One region of the Pseudomonas sp. HOU2 genome, then DNA from elsewhere that is predicted to be linked to it. Evidence: riboswitches for the same ligand, from Rfam matches in the RefSeq annotation. Region 1 holds a riboswitch; the other holds the start of a gene.
The links. Region 1 has a riboswitch for cobalamin ahead of ABV589_RS27020 (CbtB domain-containing protein). Riboswitches for the same ligand answer to the same signal wherever they lie in the genome.
Positions count from the first base shown of each region.

Region 2: linked by a shared signal. The riboswitch ahead of cobO (cob(I)yrinic acid a,c-diamide adenosyltransferase) and the one ahead of ABV589_RS27020 (CbtB domain-containing protein) in region 1 are both predicted to bind cobalamin.

Region 1 is NZ_CP160398.1:6,003,335-6,013,256, forward strand. Features, by position in the region: gene metH (methionine synthase) at 1-1,293, opposite strand, end outside; gene ABV589_RS26990 (fatty acid cis/trans isomerase) at 1,449-3,731, shown strand; gene ABV589_RS26995 (acyltransferase) at 3,914-4,927, shown strand; gene nfuA (Fe-S biogenesis protein NfuA) at 4,997-5,581, shown strand; gene cobM (precorrin-4 C(11)-methyltransferase) at 5,755-6,501, opposite strand; gene ABV589_RS27010 (cobalamin biosynthesis protein) at 6,583-6,996, opposite strand; gene ABV589_RS27015 (CbtA family protein) at 6,993-7,694, opposite strand; gene ABV589_RS27020 (CbtB domain-containing protein) at 7,706-7,903, opposite strand; cobalamin riboswitch at 8,025-8,247, opposite strand; cobalamin riboswitch at 9,126-9,339, shown strand; gene cobW (cobalamin biosynthesis protein CobW) at 9,437-9,922, shown strand, end outside.
Region 2 is NZ_CP160398.1:5,166,782-5,176,703, reverse strand. Features, by position in the region: gene cobC (alpha-ribazole phosphatase family protein) at 1-282, opposite strand, end outside; gene cobT (nicotinate-nucleotide--dimethylbenzimidazole phosphoribosyltransferase) at 279-1,334, opposite strand; gene cobU (bifunctional adenosylcobinamide kinase/adenosylcobinamide-phosphate guanylyltransferase) at 1,331-1,852, opposite strand; gene ABV589_RS23465 (cobyric acid synthase) at 2,001-3,452, opposite strand; gene cobD (threonine-phosphate decarboxylase CobD) at 3,449-4,441, opposite strand; gene cbiB (adenosylcobinamide-phosphate synthase CbiB) at 4,434-5,342, opposite strand; gene bluB (5,6-dimethylbenzimidazole synthase) at 5,339-5,989, opposite strand; gene ABV589_RS23445 (cobyrinate a,c-diamide synthase) at 5,986-7,368, opposite strand; gene cobO (cob(I)yrinic acid a,c-diamide adenosyltransferase) at 7,365-7,976, opposite strand; cobalamin riboswitch at 8,058-8,289, opposite strand; gene ABV589_RS23435 (hypothetical protein) at 8,453-9,037, shown strand; gene ABV589_RS23430 (sorbosone dehydrogenase family protein) at 9,106-9,922, shown strand, end outside.

The DNA of each region.
Region 1 (9,922 bases):
GCGGGAGATGTCCGGCTCGCCGGCAATCAGATTGAGGAAGGTCACCATGGCCTTCTTCGAATCGAGCATGCCTTCGTCCATGTTGATGTCGATCACCTGCGCGCCGGCCTCGACCTGCTGCAGGGCGACTTCCAGGGCTTCGGTGTAGTTGTCTTCACGGATCAGACGGGCGAACTTGGCGGAACCGGTGATGTTGGTACGCTCGCCGACGTTGACGAACAACGAGCTGCGATCGATGGTGAACGGCTCCAGACCGGACAGGCGGCAAGCCTTGGGAATGTCCGGAATCTGTCGCGGCGCATAACCGGCCACGGCTTTGGCGATGGCTTCGATGTGGCCAGGTGTGGTGCCGCAGCAACCGCCGACGATGTTGAGGAAACCGCTCTGGGCGAATTCTTCGATGACCTTGGCGGTTTGCGCCGGCAGTTCGTCGTACTCGCCGAATTCGTTCGGCAAACCGGCGTTCGGGTGCGCCGACACGTGGGTGCTGGCCTTGTTCGACAACTCTTCCAGGTACGGACGCAGTTCACTGGCGCCAAGGGCGCAGTTGAGGCCGACCGAGATTGGCTTGGCGTGGGCCACGGAGTTCCAGAACGCTTCAGTGGTCTGGCCGGACAGAGTGCGGCCGGACGCATCGGTGATGGTTCCGGAAATCATGATCGGCAGTTCGATGTGCAGCTCTTCGAACACGCCTTGCACGGCGAAGATCGCGGCTTTGGCGTTGAGCGTGTCGAAGATGGTTTCGATCAGGATCAGATCGACGCCGCCCTCGATCAGGCCTTTGGTGGCTTCAGTGTAGTTTTCCACCAGCTCATCGAAGGTGACGTTGCGGTAGCCGGGGTTGTTGACGTCTGGCGACAGCGAGCAGGTGCGGCTGGTCGGGCCGAGCACGCCGGCGACGAAACGCGGCTTGTCCGGGTTCTCGGCGGTCTTGGCGTCGGCGATCTTGCGCGCCAGTCGTGCGCCTTCTACGTTTAATTCGTACGCCAGCTCTTCCATGCCGTAATCGGCCATGGAAATGCGCGTGGCGTTGAAGGTGTTGGTTTCCAGAATGTCGGCGCCGGCATCCAGATAAGCCTTTTCGATGCCGCCGATCACGTCCGGACGGGTGATCACCAGCAGGTCGTTGTTGCCCTTGACGTCACTTGGCCAGTCGGCAAAGCGTTTGCCGCGATAATCCTGTTCTTCGAGCTTGTAGCTCTGGATCATCGTGCCCATGCCGCCGTCGAGTATCAGGATGCGCTCTTTGAGGGCTTGCTTGAGAGCTTGAAGGCGGACGCTGCGATCGGACATTGGGACTACTCGAAAAGACCATGACGAAGGGCCGGGATCATAACAAACCTGTGCGCTTTTGGAGCATGCAGGCTATTTGCATGAATATCGCTCATGTTGGTACGAGCGTCATACTGTAGAATCGCGGCGTTTTTTTCAGGATCGGGATCAAGGGCATGTCGTACCGCGTCATCAGCATTTTCTTGCTGTTCTTAAGCTGGGGCGCCGTTGCGCAAGAGCCTGCGATCTCTTATACCCGAGATATTCAGCCGATCTTCACCGAGAAATGCGTGGCCTGCCATGCCTGCTACGACTCTGCCTGCCAGCTCAATCTGGGCAGCGGCGAAGGCGCAGGGCGGGGCGCGAGCAAGATGCCGGTCTACGATGGTGAGCGCACGCAAGCGGCGCCGACCACGCGGCTGTTCTACGACGCCTTCGGCAAACGCGCCTGGCAGCAGAAAGGCTTTTATTCGGTACTCGATGCCCAAGGCAGCCAGGCCGCGTTGATGGCGCGGATGCTGGAATTGGGGCACAAAACCCCGCTGACCCCGAATGCCAAGCTGCCGGAAGACATCGTCCTCGGCCTGCAACGGGAAAACATGTGCGCGATGCCCGCCGAGTTTGACGGCTACGCCGGCGCCCACCCGAAAGAAGGCATGCCGCTGGCGGTGACTGGCCTCACCGATCAGCAATACCAGACCCTGCAACGCTGGCTGGCGTCCGGTGCGCCAATCGACGAGCAAGGCCTGGCGCCGAGCGCAAAAGAAGCGCTGCAAATCGTCCAGTGGGAAAATCTGCTCAACACTCCGGGGGCGCGGCAGAGTCTGGTCGGGCGCTGGTTGTTCGAGCACTGGTTCCTGGCGCATATCTACTTCAAGGACGGCGAGCCGGGCCACTACTTCCAATGGGTGCGTTCACGCACGCCGACCGGCCAGCCGATCGACCTGATCGCCACCCGTCGCCCGAATGACGACCCGGGCACCCAGGTTTACTACCGCTTGTGGCCGGTGCAAGGGGTGATCGTGCACAAGACCCACATCACCTATCCGCTGAGCGCGGCGAAGATGGCGCGGGTAAAAAGTCTGTTCTACAGCGGCAACTGGCAGGTCAATGCGTTGCCGGGTTACGGCCCGCAGAGCCGGGCCAACCCATTCGCCACCTTCGAGGCGATCCCGGCGCAGGCGCGTTATCAGTTCATGCTCGATAACGCCGAATACTTCGTGCGCACCTTCATTCGCGGGCCGGTGTGCCGTGGGCAGATTGCGACGGACGTGATTCGCGACAACTTCTGGGCGCTGTTCCAGGCCCCGGAACATGACCTGTACATCACCGACCCGAACTATCGCGGCCAGGCCACGCCGTTGCTGGCGATGCCGGGGCAGAACGATGACGTCGGCAGTGTCCTGAGCCTGTGGCACAACTACCGCAACAAGCGCAATGAATACGAGGCCCTGCGCCGCGACAGCTACGCCGACCAGCCGCCGCCGAGCTGGTCGACCCTGTGGGCCGGCAACGACAACGCGCTGCTGAGCATTTTCCGCCACTTCGACAGTGCGTCGGTGACCAAAGGCCTGATTGGCGAAGTGCCACAGACCATGTGGCTGTTCGACTATCCGCTGCTGGAGCGCACCTATTATCAGTTGGCAGTCAACTTCGATGTGTTCGGCAACGTCTCCCATCAGGCGCAGACCCGCCTGTATTTCGACCTGATCCGCAACGGCGCCGAGCAGAATTTCCTGCGTTTGATGCCAGCCGATTCCCGCGAGGACTACCTGGACGATTGGTATCAGAGCAGCGGCCAGTTCAAGATGTGGCTCGACTACGAAGCCATCGACGACGACAAGCCGACCGCGCTGAAACTCGATGAGAAAGACCCGAAATACGACTTCGCCATGCAGTTGCTGGCGCGTTACGGCGACCTCAATGCGCGGCCCGACCCGATCAATCGTTGTGACGGCGCCTACTGCTCGCGGCCGAATATCGACCCGGCGCTGCAGAACGCCGAGCAGGCACTCAGTCGCCTGACGTCACGCCCGGCGGCCGGTCTGAAGGTTATCGATCAACTGCCGGAAGCGACCATGCTGCGCATCGAAACCCGCAGCGGCAAACGCGAGGTTTACAGCCTGCTGCGTAACCGCGCACACAGCAACGTGGCGTTCCTGCTGGGCGAATCGCTGCGCTACCAGCCGGGGCTGGACACCTTGACCATCTATCCGGGCGTACTCAGCAGCTATCCGAACTTCATGTTCAACATTCCGGCCGAGCAAGTGCCGGAGTTTGTCGATGCCATGGAAAACGCCAAGGATGCCAACCGTTTCGAGAAAATCGTCGAACGTTGGGGGATCCGTCGCAGTCATCCGCAATTCTGGTTCTATTTCCACGACCTGAGCCAATACCTCCATGAAACCGATCCGGTGGAAGAGGGCGTGCTGGACATGAACCGCTACGAGAATCTTTGATCGTTGAGATCGACCTGCTGTCCCAATTCCAAGCAACACCGCAAAAACCCTGTAGGAGCTGTCGAGTGCAACGAGGCTGCGATCTTTTGATTCTTTAACAACAAAGATCAAAAGATCGCAGCGTGCCGCAGCTCCTACAGGGGGGGCGGTGGGGATTCAGGAATCGTGGGCGGGAGCCGATCATGTTGATTTCAGTGCAGGCCCTGCGGGCGCTTGCCGCGTGGACGGTGGTCTGCCACCACTTCATGCAGATTTTTTTCGACTTCAAGGCGAGCGGCCCGGTCGGGCAGTTCTTCATCGACAAAGGCGCAGTCGGCGTCGATGTCTTTTTCGTCATCAGCGGTCTGGTGATTTTCCTGTCTACCGAAAGCAAGTCGTTGCCTCCGGCGCGATTTCTGCTGTTTCGGCTGTTTCGCATCGTGCCGGCGTACTGGCTGTACACGCTGTTGATGGCGTTGCTGGTGGTGTTCGCCCGGCCGATGTTGCCGGATCAGACCGTGGATTGGGCGCATTTCCTCGCGTCGCTGTTATTCATTCCTGCGCAAAACCCCGGCGGCTACGGGATTTATCCGACGCTGAATGTCGGCTGGACGCTCAACTACGAAATGCTCTTTTATGTGTTGTTTGCCTGTGCGCTGGTGTTTCGCTGGCAGGTGCGCTTGCTGGTGGTTGGCGCGTTGCTGTTTTCGGTGTGTCAGGCGTTCGGCTGGCTCAACGAGTTTTACCGTTCGGACATCGTCTACGAATTTTTGCTGGGGATCGGCATTGGCGTGCTCTATCGCCGGGGCTGGATCGGTGCGGGTCTGTGGCTGCCACTGTTGGCGATGGGCGTCGCGTTGTTGGCGATCTATCACTTGGCGCCGGCGCCAAGGCTGTTGAACTGGGGCGTGCCGAGTGCGGTGCTGGTGATGGCCTGCATATCACTTGAGCGCTACGTCGAGCGTAATCGGCTGATGAAGTTGCTCGGTGATTGTTCTTATTCGGTGTATCTGATGCACGTGCTGGTGCTGTCTGCCGGTGGTTTTATTGCCCGGCGCTATGGAATCAATCCGTATCTGATGTTCGCTATTTGTGCCTTGGCTATCGCAGTGGGTTCGTGGCTGAGCTACGAATGGGTGGAAAAACGCAGCTATCAGTGGCTTAAAACGCGGATCGACGGCGAATCGGCTCGCGAGCCTGTCAAGAATCTTTCCTGACAAAAATACTAGGACTTTGTCCGGCGCAATGATTGGCGTAAACTGCGCCCAAGCCTGCGAGGAGTTTCCATGACCGCTATTACCATTACCGACGCCGCCCACGATTACCTGGCCGATCTGCTCTCCAAGCAGAACACCCCGGGCATCGGCATCCGCGTCTTCATCACCCAGCCTGGCACCCAGTACGCCGAAACCTGCATTGCCTACTGCAAGCCGGGCGAAGAAAAACCTGAAGATACCGCGCTGGGGCTCAAAAGCTTCACCGCCTACATCGACTCGTTCAGCGAAGCGTTCCTCGACGATGCCGTCGTCGACTACGCCACCGACCGCATGGGCGGCCAGCTGACCATCAAGGCGCCAAACGCCAAAGTACCGATGGTCAACGCCGACAGCCCGGTCAACGAGCGCATCAACTACTACCTGCAAACCGAAATCAACCCGGGACTGGCCAGCCACGGCGGTCAGGTCAGCCTGATTGATGTGGTCGAGGACGGCATTGCCGTGCTGCAGTTCGGCGGCGGCTGCCAGGGCTGCGGCCAGGCCGACGTGACCCTGAAGGAAGGCATCGAGCGCACCTTGCTCGAGCGTATTCCAGAGCTCAAAGGTGTGCGCGACGTGACCGACCACACGCAGAAAGAAAACGCCTACTACTGAGTAAGGTGTTCACTGCGGGCCTGAAAAACGGCGCTGTGGCGAGGGAGCTTGCTCCCGCTTGACTGCAAAGCAGTCACAAACCTGACAATGCATTTACCCGTGATGAGTGGATTGTCTGGTTTTGGGATCGCTCCGCGATCCGGCGGGAGCAAGCTCCCTCGCCACAATTGCTTTCAGGGTCTGTAAAGGTGCGCATGCCCCGCGCGATACAGCGACGACTCGCTGAACACCTCACTGCTCAACACCCGCCCGACCAGAATCAGCGCCGTACGCCGAAATCCTTTGGCTGCGACCTTCGCGGCAATATCTTCCAGCGTCCCCACCACCCAAGCCTGATCCGGCCACGTCGCCCGGTGTATCACCGCAATCGGGCAATCCGCGCCGTAATGCGGCAGCAGTTCGGCGATGATCTTCTGCAGATGATTGACCCCCAGGTGAATCGCCATGGTCGCGCCATGCTGCGCCAGACTGCTCAACTCCTCACCCGCCGGCATGGCAGTTTTATCGGCGTAGCGGGTCAGAATCACGCTCTGCGAAACGTCCGGCAGTGTCAGCTCGGCGCCGAGCAACGCCGCACACGCTGCGGTCGCGGTGACGCCGGGGATGATTTCGAACGGAATGTTCAGCTCACGCAGATAACGAATCTGCTCACCAATCGCGCCATACAGACTCGGATCGCCGGAATGCACCCGCGCCACATCCTGGCCGTTGGCATGCGCGGTTTTGATCAGTTCGATGATCTGTTCGAGATGCAATTCGGCGCTGTTGACCACGGTGTCGGCCTGATGCCCCTCCAGCACCGCAGCCGGTACCAGCGAGCCTGCGTAGATGATCACCGGGCAGCTGCGGATCAGCCGCTGGCCTTTGACGGTGATCAATTCCGGGTCGCCGGGGCCGGCGCCGATGAAGTAGACAGTCATGCAGAAATCCTGTGAAAAACGGGGCAGGGCAACGCTTCAGATGAAGATTGCTCATGATCAAACAGGGGGATTATCGGGATTTTACGCAGCGCCGGCCAATGCCAGGGTTGCCTGAGCGTATTTTTGCCGGGAAATCAGCAGTTTTGCCGGTGCCTGAATCAACTGCTCGGCAAGGGCCAGGGCGGCACTTTCCGCCACGCCGTAGCAGCCGGTGCGCTCATAGGCGATCTGCGAATGGTGGCTGAGTCGCTGCTGGTAACTGGCCAGTTCGTCGCTGCTGAAATACAACAGTGGTAACGCAAGTTGTGCGGCCAGTTCCTGCAAGCCCGGCTCATCGCGCTTCAAGTCGATGCTCGCCAGGGCCTTGACCGCTTCCAGCTCGATGCGATGCGCCTGCAATGCCTGATCGAGTAACGCGCGCAGCGTGCTGGCCGGGCAGCCGCGCTGGCAGCCCAGGCCAACCACGAAGGTCGGCGCTGCGCGGTCATCGGTCATGCGTGGTATTGACCATCGCTTTTGCGGCGGAACAACCAGGCGCTGATCAGGCCCAGGGCCAGCCAGAACGCCACGTTGGTCAACTGCGAAGCGATTTTGAACTGGGCTTCCAGCGCTTCCGGAGCGAGCATCGAATGCACTTCCGGTTGTGGTGCGCCGATCACGTGCGGCATAGCCAGAATCGCCACGCCCAGCAGCTTCATCAACCAATGACGGCTGAACACGATCAGGGCCAGACCAACAGCGGTGGATGCGGCGGTGCCGATCCACCACATCTGCCGCGACGCCAGATCGGCTGCGGCTGTGCCCGGCAGTTCAGGCGGCAGGCCCAAGGTCGGCGCGAGCACGAAAGTTGCGTAACCGGCCAGACCCCAGAGCAGACCTTGTGAGGTTTTGGTCGGTGCCCGCAGGGTGTACAGGCCGGCGAGCATCAGGGCGAAACCGACCGCCACCACCAGATTGCCACCGGTGGTCGAGACCACGCGTTGCCAGCCGTCTTCCGGTTCCCAGGCTTCGGCGTCGTGAGTGTGCCCGGCCATGGCGCCGTCGGCATGTTGGTGAACGGCCACCGGTTCGGATTTCTCGAAGGTTTCGGCCTGCAGAATCAGTGGCGAGACCCAGAAACTTTGCAGCAAGGTCAGCAACAGGGCGGCCAGCAGCCCGGTGAAACCTGCGGTTTGCGCAATACGCTTGATCATGGCGGCAGGTCTCAGTGGCACGGGAACGCGGCGCTGTGGCGGGTATCGTGGGCGGCGTTGTGCACCGCTTCGATGTGCGAGAAACCGGCGAAGTAAACCAGGCTGGCGCCGAGGATCGACGCGACAATCGCGGCGGTCAGGCGTTGGCTCAAGGTGGCGGTGCTGGAGATTTTGTCGGTGTTGCTGCCGGTGCTGCTGATGATCGACATGGCGCTTCCCTCTGGAGTGTCAGCGGGTGAATAGAGCGCATGAAAACCCCTGCGGGTCAGGCACGCAGAGGTTCGAACAGCGCCCGCCCACCGCGGGTTTGTTATGTTCAGCGACGCAGCATGCGTGCTGTGTGTTGCGGGCCGGTCTCCGGGCTCACGAGGGGTTGGCGTCTGGCCGACCTGCAAGCATCACCTTCCCATGCCGCATTGGCACAGTGGATCTGACGCTTCGCTCGCTTACCGTTGCGGGGGCAGCACCGGACTGACATGGCTTTGAGTAAAGCACATGATTCACCGGTTTCCCGTTTCACCCTGTGAAGGGCACCCGTAACAAGTTGTGTAGGAGAGCATGGGTTGGGGAATGTAGTCAATTTTGTGGGGGGATCCGTTGCTGCGGGTGTTGCTGATTACGGTTCCGCCCTTACGGCGGGTCACTTTTGGCAAACGCCCCAAAAGTAACCAAAAGGTCTATGCCCTGACGTTCGGCCCTCGCCTAGGCTCGGGTTCCTTCGCTCCGGGATTCATCCGGGGGCAGCGCCTACGGTTTGCTTCGCTGCACCTCCTCTCGCTGTGTTTGGCTGCGCCAAACGGTCGCTGCGCTCCCACCCCCGGATAAATCCCTCCACTCAGCCTGCCGACGGGCCTTCAGATCAAAAGCTTTACTCGAGCTAACGCTCATCGTGTTGAGTGGTGAAAAGCGGGTGCGATCTGCTGTTGATTTTTGTGGGAGCTGGCTTGCCAGCGATGGCGGCCTGACAGCCGACCAATTTCCAACCGAATACACCCAATCCCCTGTAGGAACTGCCGAAGGCTGTGATCTTTTGATCTGCTTTGGCCTTGGCCTTGGCCTTGGCCTTGGCTTTGGCTTTGGCTTTGGCTTTGGCATTGGCTCTGGCTCTTGATGTGGCTTTTGATCTTCAGCCCCTTCGGCAGGCCGAGCGTAGGTGTCCATCAGGGGGTAGGCGCGCAGCGCCATGCGGCGAAGCCGCATACATCGAGAGGAGGTGCAGCGAAGCAAACCATAGGCGATGCCCCCGGATGGACACCGTAGCGAGGGAACACTGAGCCTCAGCGAAGTGCCGTACGCCGGGGCAAAGCCTTTTGGGTTACCTTTTCGGCGTTTGGAAAAGGTGACTCGCTGTAAGAGCGAAACCGCCAGCGGCAGCACCCGAAGCAACGGATATGCCCCCAATCCAACCATTGACCGGTCACCACCCGATGCGTAGCCTTGCACCTTCGAGGTTCTTCGGCCCACGCCGAAGCTAAGAAGGGAACGCGGTCAAAGCCGCGGCTGCCCCCGCAACTGTGAACGGTGAAGTTCGTTGCCACGCCACTGCCAGCTCAATCCACAGAGCCCGCGGGAAGGCGCAACGAACGCCAGGCTCAAAACCTGAACACCGTCAGCCAGGAGACCTGCCTCGTCACAGATTTCTCACTACAACCGGGCGGGGTGATCCGGTGGCGAATTCTTCCGCGCGCACGCTCGCAGCGGATCTCGTCCCGTATGCCCGCCACCTTGCCAAAGGGCATCCGATGAAAACACTGGCCAAACTCCCCGTCACCATCGTCACCGGTTTTCTCGGCTCGGGCAAAACCACCTTGCTGCGTCATATGCTCGACAACGCTCAGGGCCGCCGCATCGCGGTGATCGTCAACGAATTCGGCGAGCTGGGTATCGACGGTGAAATCCTCAAGCAATGCACCATCGGTTGCACCGAAGAAGAAGCCACCGGTCGCGTCTACGAACTGGCCAACGGCTGCCTGTGCTGCACGGTTCAGGAAGAGTTCTTCCCGGTGATGCGCGAACTGGTCGCCCGTCGCGGTGACCTCGATCACATACTGATCGAGACGTCCGGTCTGGCCCTGCCAAAACCGCTGGTACAAGCCTTCCAGTGGCCGGAAATCCGCAGCGCCTGCACGGTTGACGCGGTGATCACCGTGGTCGACAGCCCGGCCGTGGCCGCCGGCACCTTCGCCGCGTTCCCGGATCAGGTCGACGCCCAGCGCAAACTTGACCCG
Region 2 (9,922 bases), 840 kb from region 1:
CATCAGTGCCGCCGCGCTCTGCCCTTCCCAGGCGCCGAAATGCAGTTCTTGCAGATCCTTGTCCAAATGAACCGGCAGATTCAGTTGCTCACCCAGCTCGGCGGCAAACCGCGCACAACGCTGCAGCGGCGAGCTGATCAATCGATCCCATGGCCCGCCCGCCACCACGGCGGCACGCATCTGTGCCCAGCCTTTTTCGGTGAGCGCATCATCGAGGCTGCCGCGCAAACCGCCGCCCAGCTCAGTCTCACCGTGGCGCAGCAGGTCCAGACGCAAGGTCATGCCGGACGATCCGCCACCGCGGCTTCGGCGAACGTCGCCATCTGCCCGTGAAGGTCACAGGCCAGACGCAACAGCGGCACGGCCAACGCCGCCCCGCTGCCCTCGCCCAAACGCAGGCCGAGCTCCAGCAACGGTTCGGCGTTAAGGGTTTCCAGCACATGACGATGGCCCGGCTCGGCGCCACGATGACCGAACAGCAGCCACTCGCGGCAGGCCGGGTTCAGCCGCACCGCGACCAACGCGGCGACCGTGCAGATAAAGCCGTCGACCAGCACCGCGACGCCTTCCTGGGCACAGGCCAGGTACGCGCCGACCAGTGCAGCGATTTCAAAACCGCCGAGGTTGAACAGGGTTTGCAACGCATCGCCGCGCTGTGCCGCGTGCAGCGCCAGTGCGCGCTCGATCACTTGTGCTTTATGGCTGACGCCTTCGGCGTTCAACCCGGTGCCGGGACCGGTCAGATGCGCCACCGGGCAGTCGAGCAAGGCACACGCCAGCGCACTGGCGGCAGTGGTGTTGCCGATGCCCATTTCGCCGCCGATGAACAACTGCGCGCCAGCCGCTTTGGCGCGTAGCACGCTGTCGCGACCGGCCTGCAACGCGAGTTCGCCCTGTGCCTGGGTCATCGCCGCGCCCTTGGCGAAATTCGCCGTGCCCGGGCCGATGTTCAGATGACGCACACCCGGCAGATTCAACGTCGGAGTCACGGTGCCCAGATCGACCACTTCCAGCTGCGCATCGAGCTGCCGCGCCAACACGCTGATCGCCGCACCGCCGCTGACAAAGTTCAGCAACATCTGCCCGGTGACTTCCTGCGGGAACGCCGAAACGCCTTCCGCGACCACGCCATGATCACCGGCAAAAATCGCGATCCAGACCTGCTCCAGCGTCGGCTTGATCTGCCCCTGCAACCCGGCGAGTTGCACCGCCACGCTTTCGAGGCGACCGAGGGAGCCGGCTGGTTTGGTCAGTTGTTGCTGGCGCGCCGCCGCTTGCTCAACGATCTCGGCACTCACGGATTGGCACGGGTTCAACCACCACGCTTGGGTCATAACGCAGGTCCTTTCAGGGTCAGGGGCAGGCCGGCGACGGTCAGAACGACTCGCTGACAACGCTCGGCCAGAGCTTGATGCAGCCAACCGGCTTCATCGACGTAGCGGCGAGTCAATTCGCCCAGCGGCACGACACCCATTCCGGTCTCGTTGCTGACAAAAATGATTTCTCCCGGCAATGACGCCAGGCAGTCCAGCAGGGCTTCGCGCTCGGCGGCGAGACGCGCGGCGTCATCGAGCATCAGCAGATTGGTCAGCCACAGGGTCAGGCAATCCACCAGCAGGCAACGCTCGGCACTGGCGTTTTCACGCAGGACGCGGGCCAGTTCCAGCGGCTCTTCGATCAGCGCCCATTCGGCCGGACGCCGGGCGCGGTGATGGGCGACGCGCGCGTTCATTTCGCCGTCCAGCGGTTGGCTGGTGGCGATGTAAGTGACCGCCAGATGGCTGTCGCTGGCGAGTTTTTCCGCCAGGCGACTTTTGCCGGAGCGGGCGCCGCCGAGGATCAGTTGGAGCATTTTTTTATCCAGAAAAAGTTTAGTGAGATCACCGGCCCCTTCGCGGGCAAGCCCGCTCCCACAGGGTTCAGCTGTGTTCACAAAATATGTATCCGACATCGAACCCTGTGGGAGCTGGCTTGCCAGCGATGGGGCCTGGACAGGCCGCTCAAATCCCGCAGAGCTGACGCAGCAGCCCGGTATCCAGATGCTGCTCCACCAGATCCGCCAGCCGCTCGATATCGCGCTCGCGCAAGCCGTGGTAATCCACCTCCTGCACATCGCTCAACCCGGCCCAGCGCAGCAACGCGGCACTGGCTTGCGGCGACTCGAACAAGCCGTGCAGATAAGTGCCGAACACCTGCCCGTCCAGACTCATCGCGCCGTCGCAACGACCGTCATCCAGATGCACCGCAGCGTTCTCCAGCGCCAGCCCCACCGTCACGCCCGCATGGATTTCATAGCCACTGACCTCAGCGTTTTCCAGCGCCAGATGCCCACGGACATTGCGCAATTGCTTCTCGGCTTCCAGCGTGGTTTCGAACGCCAGCAAACCCAGACCGACACTCGAACCCGGCGCGCCTTCCAGACCCAGCGGATCGTGCACCTGCTCGCCGAGCATCTGCAGACCGCCGCAGATCCCCAGCAACTTGCCGCCGTAACGCAAGTGCCGATTGATCGCTGCGTCCCAGCCGTTGGCGCGCAGATACGCGAGGTCGCTGCGCACGCTTTTCGAGCCCGGCAGGATGATCAGGTCGGCGGCAGGAATCGCCTGCCCCGGGCCGATGAATTGCAGATCGACCTGCGGATGCAGACGCAGCGGATCGAAGTCGGTGTGGTTGCTGATGCGCGGCAGCACCGGCACCACCACTTTCAGCACTTGCTCGGCCTTGTCGGTCTGGCGCTGATCGATGCCGTCCTCGGCTTCCAGGTGCAGATCCATCACGTACGGCAGCACACCGACCACCGGTTTGCCGGTGCGCTGTTGCAGCCAGTCGAGGCCCGGTTGCAGCAAAGCAATGTCGCCGCGAAAGCGGTTGATGATGAAGCCTTTGACCCGCGCCTGTTCGCTCGGCGACAGCAACTCAAGGGTGCCGACCAGATGCGCAAACACCCCGCCGCGATTAATGTCGGCAATCAGCAGCACCGGGCAATCCACCGCCTCGGCAAAGCCCATGTTGGCGATGTCCCCGGCACGCAGATTGATCTCGGCCGGCGAGCCAGCGCCTTCGACCATCACCAGCGGATACGCCGCGCTGAGCCGCTCGTGCGACGCGAGCACCGCTTGCATGGCGATGGCTTTGTAGTCGTGATACGCCACCGCGTTCATGCTGGTGACCGCGCGGCCATGGATGATTACCTGCGCGCCGGTGTCGCTGTTGGGCTTGAGCAACACCGGGTTCATGTCGGTGTGCGGTTCGAGATGCGCGGCTTGCGCCTGCACCGCTTGCGCCCGGCCGATCTCGCCGCCGTCGGCGGTCACCGCGCTGTTGAGCGCCATGTTCTGCGGTTTGAACGGCACCACTGCCACGCCCTGACGGGTGGCCCAGCGGCACAGCGCCGTCACCAGCGTGCTTTTACCGGCATCGGAGGTGGTGCCCTGAACCATCAAGGTTGTCATTGGATTTCCTTGGCGAAAGCTTGCAGCGCCTGTTCGAGGCGCGCCTCTTCAGCGGCGTTGGCAGGCAGGCCAAAACGCAGGCTGCTGTTGTGGGTGAAGATGCGCAGAAGGATGCCGCGTCGGGCCATGAATTCGTGCAGCGCCGCCGCGTGTTCGGTGATCAGCCACTGAAACAGCGCGCAACCACCGTGGGGTTTGAAGCCGTAGCGCTCCAGCAACAGCGCCAGACGTTCGCTGGCCTCGTCGCTGCGAATACGTTGCCGGGTATGCGCTTCGGTGTCTTGCAGGCAGGCCTGACCGAGCACCCGCGTCGGCCCGCTGACCGCCCAGGGTCCGACCTGTTCCGCGAGCAATCTGAGCAACTTGCGCTCGGCCAGCACAAAGCCCAGACGCACCCCGGCCAGACCGAAAAACTTGCCGAACGAACGCAGCACAATCAATCCGATCTGGTGGGCATGCGGCGCCAGACTCAGCTGCGGCGTGTTGTCCATGAACGCTTCATCGACCACCAGCCAGCCGCCACGCTGAGCCAGCCGCGCGTGCCAGTCGAGCAGCCGCGCCGGGGTCAGGCTCAGGCCGGTGGGGTTGTTCGGATTGACCACCACCAGCACGTCGAGGCTGTCGAGAAAGAATTCGACTTCCTGCTCCAGCACTTCGCGCACGATGTAACCACTGCGCCGCCAGGCCTCGGCGTGCTCGGCATAACATGGCGACAACACTCCGACCTTGCCGGCGCGGCGCAAACGCGGCAGCAACTGGATCGCCATCTGCGAACCGGCCACCGGCAGCACCTGCGAGGCGCCGTAGTAATCGCACGCAGCCTGTTCCAGGCCGTCGTCGGTTTCCGGCAAACGTGCCCAGGCGCGCAACGGAATAGGCGGCACCTCAAACGGCCAAGGGGCGAGGCCGCTGGACAGATCGAGCCAGTCGGCTTCGGCAATCCCGTAATCGAGTGCAGCCTTGCGCAGCCGGCCACCGTGCTCAAGCATAGAATTCAGCCCCCACGCAGAGAATCAGCAGCCATAACCATACCCCGCGCTGGACCAATTGCCAGCCGCGATCAATCGAATCGGCATCCGCCGGCGGACCTTCGCCCAGTTGCGGACGCTCGTGCAGTTCGCCGTGATAGATCGCCGGGCCGCCCAGTTCGACATTCAACGCGCCGGCACCGGCCGCCATCACTGGACCGGCATTCGGGCTGTCCCATTGCGGGCCCTGGCTGCGCCAGCATTTCCATGCAAGCCGGGTGTTGCCCAGCAGCGCGTAGGTCAGCGCCACCAGCCGGGCCGGAATGTAGTTGAGCACGTCGTCGATCTTTGCCGCGCACCAGCCGAAGCGCTCGAAGCGCTCGTTGCGATAGCCCCACATCGCGTCGAGCGTGTTGCTCAGGCGATAAAGCACCACCCCCGGCGCACCGGCCACGACAAACCAGAACAGCGCGGCGAACACCGCGTCACTGCCGTTCTCCAGTACCGACTCGGTGGCCGCGCGCGCAACAGCGGTGCTGTCCAGTTCGCTGGTCTGGCGGCTGACCAGATAGCCAACACGCTTGCGTGCTTCTTCCAGATCATCACTGCGCAGGGCTTTGGCCACGGGCTCGACGTGTTCGCCGAGGCTGCGCATGCCGAGGGCGCAATACAGCGCCAGAATCTCGACGATCCAGCCCATATACGGCGCCCAGGAAAACGCCGTGGCGAGCAGCGTCAGCGGCAGCACCGCGATCACCCACGCGGTGACCCCGTGACTGCGCCAGCCGCGCCCGCCCGCGTTGAAACGGCGCTCGATGCGCCCGGCAAAATTGCCGAACGCCACCAGCGGATGCCAGCGTTTCGGTTCACCCAGCAGCGCATCCAGCGCAACCGCGGCGACACTCAACAACGCCACACTCATTGATTCACTCCCCAATAATTTTCGTACAGCAACTCATTGAGCGGCCGCGCCTGCGCCCACCCTTCGAGTACCAGCATCGGCGCCGGATAGAATGCCTCGACCGGCCCCAGACACAACACCGCCAGCGGTTTGGCCCCGACCGGCAGCTGCAGCAGATCGGCCAGTGCCTGCGGTTCGAACAGCGAGACCCAACCCATGCCCAGTCCTTCGGCACGGGCCGCCAGCCACAGATTCTGGATCGCACAGGACAGCGAGGCCATGTCCATTTCCGGCAACGTGCGGCGGCCGAAAATGTGTTTTTCACGATCGTCCATCAGCGCCGCGACCAGCACTTCGGCGCAGTCGTTGATGCCTTCGACCTTGAGCTTCATGAACTCGTCACTGCGCTCGCCGAGGGCCTCGGCGGTGCGGATGCGCTCTTCTTCGACGAGGTTCTGGATCTGCCCGCGCAAGGCGCGATCGCTGATGCGGATGAAGCGCCACGGCTGCATCAGGCCGACGCTGGGCGCCTGATGCGCGGCTTCGAGCAGGCGGCGCAGCAGCTCCGGTTCGACCGTGCCGCCGGTGAAGTGGCGCATGTCGCGGCGTTCGGCGATGGCTCGGTAGACGGCTGCGCGTTCGGCCTCGGAATAGGCGTTGTCGGTCATGGCCTCTTCGCGAGCAGGCTCGCTCCCACAGGGGTTAGGTGATCCAATGTGGGAGCGAGCTTGCTCGCGAAGGCGGCCTCGAGATCTGGCGCTAACAATGCAGCAATCGCCGTCGGATTCGACGGAAAGTAGAAATGCACGTAAGACGCGGTCATCCGCCCTTCCCGATAAACCGCTTCGGCCCCGCGCCCGCCATTGGGGCTGATGCCCCGGGCAATCGGGGTCAGTTCGGTGCTGGTCAGGGAATGATGATAGGTGTGACCGCGCAACGAACCTTCCGGCAAATCCACCGCTTGCAGCGCCAGTGCCGCCAGACGTTTTTGCATCACCGCCTCACCGCGCAGCAGGCCGACCAGTTCGGCGCGGGTGCCGTCGACATCGGTCAACGCGTCGAGCAGATAGAGCATGCCGCCGCACTCGGCGAGCAGCGGTTTACCGGCGGCGTGGTGCGTACGGATCGCATCGAGCATCGCGGTGTTTTGCGATAACGCGACGTGGTGCAATTCCGGGTAGCCACCGGGCAGATACAGACTGTCGGCTTCGGGCAACTGCGTATCGCGGATCGGCGAGAAGAAGCTCAACTCGGCGCCCATCGCCCGCAGCAGGTCGAGGCTGGCGCCGTAGGTGAAGGCAAAGGCTTCGTCGCGAGCGACGGCAATGCGCACACCGTCGAGCAGCGGTTCGGCAGGAATCATTTCAGGCGCGGCGAATTCCACGGCAGGTGGCAGCGCTACCTCGCAACTGCTGGCCAAGGCTTCGGCGGCGGCATCGAGACGCAGGTCGAGGTCATTCAGTTCGCTGGCCTGCACCAGACCTAGGTGCCGGCTCGGCAACTCGATCCCGGTTTCCCGGGACAGCGCGCCGTACCAGCGCAAGCCTTCGGTGAGGCTGCCTTCGAGCAATTGCGCATGACGCAAGGTGCCGACGCGGTTGGCCAGCACGCCGGCAAACGGCAGGTCCGGCTGATAACGCGCCAGCCCCAAAGCCAGGGCGCCAAAGGTCTGGGCCATGGCGGTGCCGTCGATCACGCCGAGCACCGGCACACCGAAATGCCGCGCCAGATCAGCGCTGGACGGCGTGCCGTCGAACAGGCCCATCACACCTTCGATCAGGATCAGATCGGCTTCGGCGGCGGCTTCCCACAACAGGCGGCGGCTTTCTTGCTCGCCGACCATCCACATGTCCAGTTGATACACCGGCGCACCGCTGGCGCGCTCGAGAATCATCGGGTCGAGGAAGTCCGGGCCGCACTTGAACACGCGCACCTTGCGCCCCTGATTGCGATGCAAGCGCGCGAGTGCGGCGGTGACGGTGGTCTTGCCCTGACCGGAGGCCGGCGCGGCGATCAGTACCGCCGGGCAGTGACGTGGTTGATTCAAAGTTCGACGCCTTTCTGCGCTTTGATGCCGGCCTGGAAGGCGTGTTTGAGCATGCCCATTTCGGTGACGGTATCGCCCATTTCGATCATTTCCGGCTTGGCCGCGCGACCGGTGACGATCACGTGTTGCATCGGCGGACGTGCCTGCAGATCGCTGAGCACCTGATCCAGATCGAGGTAGCCGTGCTTGAGCGCGATGTTCAGCTCATCCAGCACCACCAGGCCGATCGACGGATCACGCAGCAGCTCGCGGGACACGGCCCACGCGGCTTCGGCGGCGGCGATGTCACGCTGGCGATCCTGGGTTTCCCAGGTGAAGCCCTCGCCCATCACGTGAAAACGCACTTGTTCAGGGAAGCGGCGGAAGAACAGCTCCTCGCCAGTGCTGTTGCGGCCCTTGATGAACTGCACCACGCCGCACTGCATGCCATGGCCCATGGCGCGGGCAAGCATGCCGAACGCCGAGCTGCTTTTGCCTTTGCCATTGCCGGTCAACACCAGCACCAGGCCGCACTCGTCAGGCGAATTGGCGATGCGTTCGTCGATCACGGCTTTTTTACGCTGCATACGCGCCAGGTGGCGTTCGTCGCGCTCGGGGGAATCGGTCATGAGGGGAGCTCTCCGTTGAGGCTGGATAACGGCGGGCAGGCACAAGAATAGACGGCAAAAAGCCTGGCATCGCCCACCGTGATGCCGCTGGATGGATCAGGCCGGTCTCCGGGCTCATGAGCGGCGAATCGCCAGACTGCGCGCCTTCCCGCGTCGGTCGACACAGTGGCTCAATGCGCAGTTTTCACTCATTTACCGTTGCGGGGGCAGCGCCGGGATCGTGATCGTTCTTCACCTGAAGACAACCCTCACCGGCTTCCCTGTTTCACTCTGTCGACACGCGTCACAGAGCACCTGAAACAAGCCGCGAAGGTTAGAGGGTTGGGGGTGGAGCGTCAATTAAAGAGGGGGCCGTCGGGCGAATAACTGCCGTCGATCAATTATCTGGCGCCATTCTTGTGCCACACTGATACAAATGATATCAAAGAGCCATGCTTTTCTCGAAAAAGCCCATCACAACAATAAGGATGATGACGATGCAAGGCATGATCATCAGCAACCCGCGCCTGGAATTCCTGCGCCCGATGCTCGAACGCTGGTTTGACTGTATCGACCGCTACAACGCCATTCGCGGCGACAACGACACCCCTTACTGGCATGACGAGAAAGCCAATCTCGGCTTGCTCTCTGCGGCGGCATGGATGGCCGAGCTGGTGACCCTTTGTGATACCTCGACCCGAAAGCAGAACGAGGACGGCGAGCGCAATGCCCGCGCCGATCTGTTCATTGCCGGGCCTGAAGACCGCGCCTACCTTCAGGCCACCCAGCGCTGGCCGCGGGTCAACAATCTCAACCTGACCCAGACCCTGCTGGACATCACCAGCGATGCCAAACGCATCAGTTTTGCCAGCGACCTCAAGCTCGGCTGCCTGTTCGTCGCCCCGCAAAAGGCCCAGCACAGCGCCAGCCCCGAAGAACTGCAGGACATGGTCGACGACCTGCAAAAGGAACATAGCTGCGCAGTGGCCTGGTATTTCCCCTACGCCTACCGCAAATTGCGCAGCGAAGCGGGCAATTATCATCCGGGCATCGCCGTGCTGTTCAAAGAGGCCCGCGGTTGAGCGGTTGAACCATCGCACGCCTGTGCTTCTCTATGATTAGGTCAATGCATTCATAGGGAAGATCAGTAATGCGCAAGTCCCAGCTCGCTCTCGTCATCGCCCTCGCCGGAGGGCTCACCGCCTGTGGTGAATCCTCCAGCCTGCAAGTCTCCGACGGCACCGGCCCGTCACCGAAACTGCCCGAACCGAACAAGACCCTGATCCCGACGGTGAACATCGCCCCGGCGATCGGCTGGCCTGCGGGTGGTAAACCGACCGCCGCGGCCGGCACGCAAGTGGCCGCATTCGCCGAAGGCCTCGATCACCCGCGCTGGCTCTACGTGCTGCCCAACGGTGATGTGCTGGTGGCGGAAACCAACGCGCCACCCAAGCCTGACGACAGCAGCGGCATTCGTGGCTGGGTGATGAAGAAAGTCATGGGCAAGGCCGGCGCTGGCGTGCCGAGCCCGAATCGCATCACCCTGTTGCGCGATGCCGACCACGACGGCGTGGCCGAGACCCGCACGGTGTTCTTGCAAAACCTCAACTCGCCGTTCGGCATGACCCTGGTCGGTAATGACCTGTATGTCGCCGACACCGATCGCCTGCTGCGCTTCCACTACGAACCCGGCGCGACCGAGATCAAAACCCAGCCGATCAAAGTCACCGACTTGCCGGGCGGCACGCTGAACCACCACTGGACGAAAAACGTCGTCGCCAGCAAGGACGGCAGCAGGCTGTACGTCACCGTCGGCTCGAACAGCAACGTTGGCGAGAATGGTCTGGATAAAGAAGAAGGTCGCGCGGCGATCTGGGAAGTCGATCGCGCCACCGGCAATCACCGGATCTTCGCCTCGGGCATCCGCAACCCCAACGGCCTGGCGTGGGAGCCCACCAGTGGCGCGT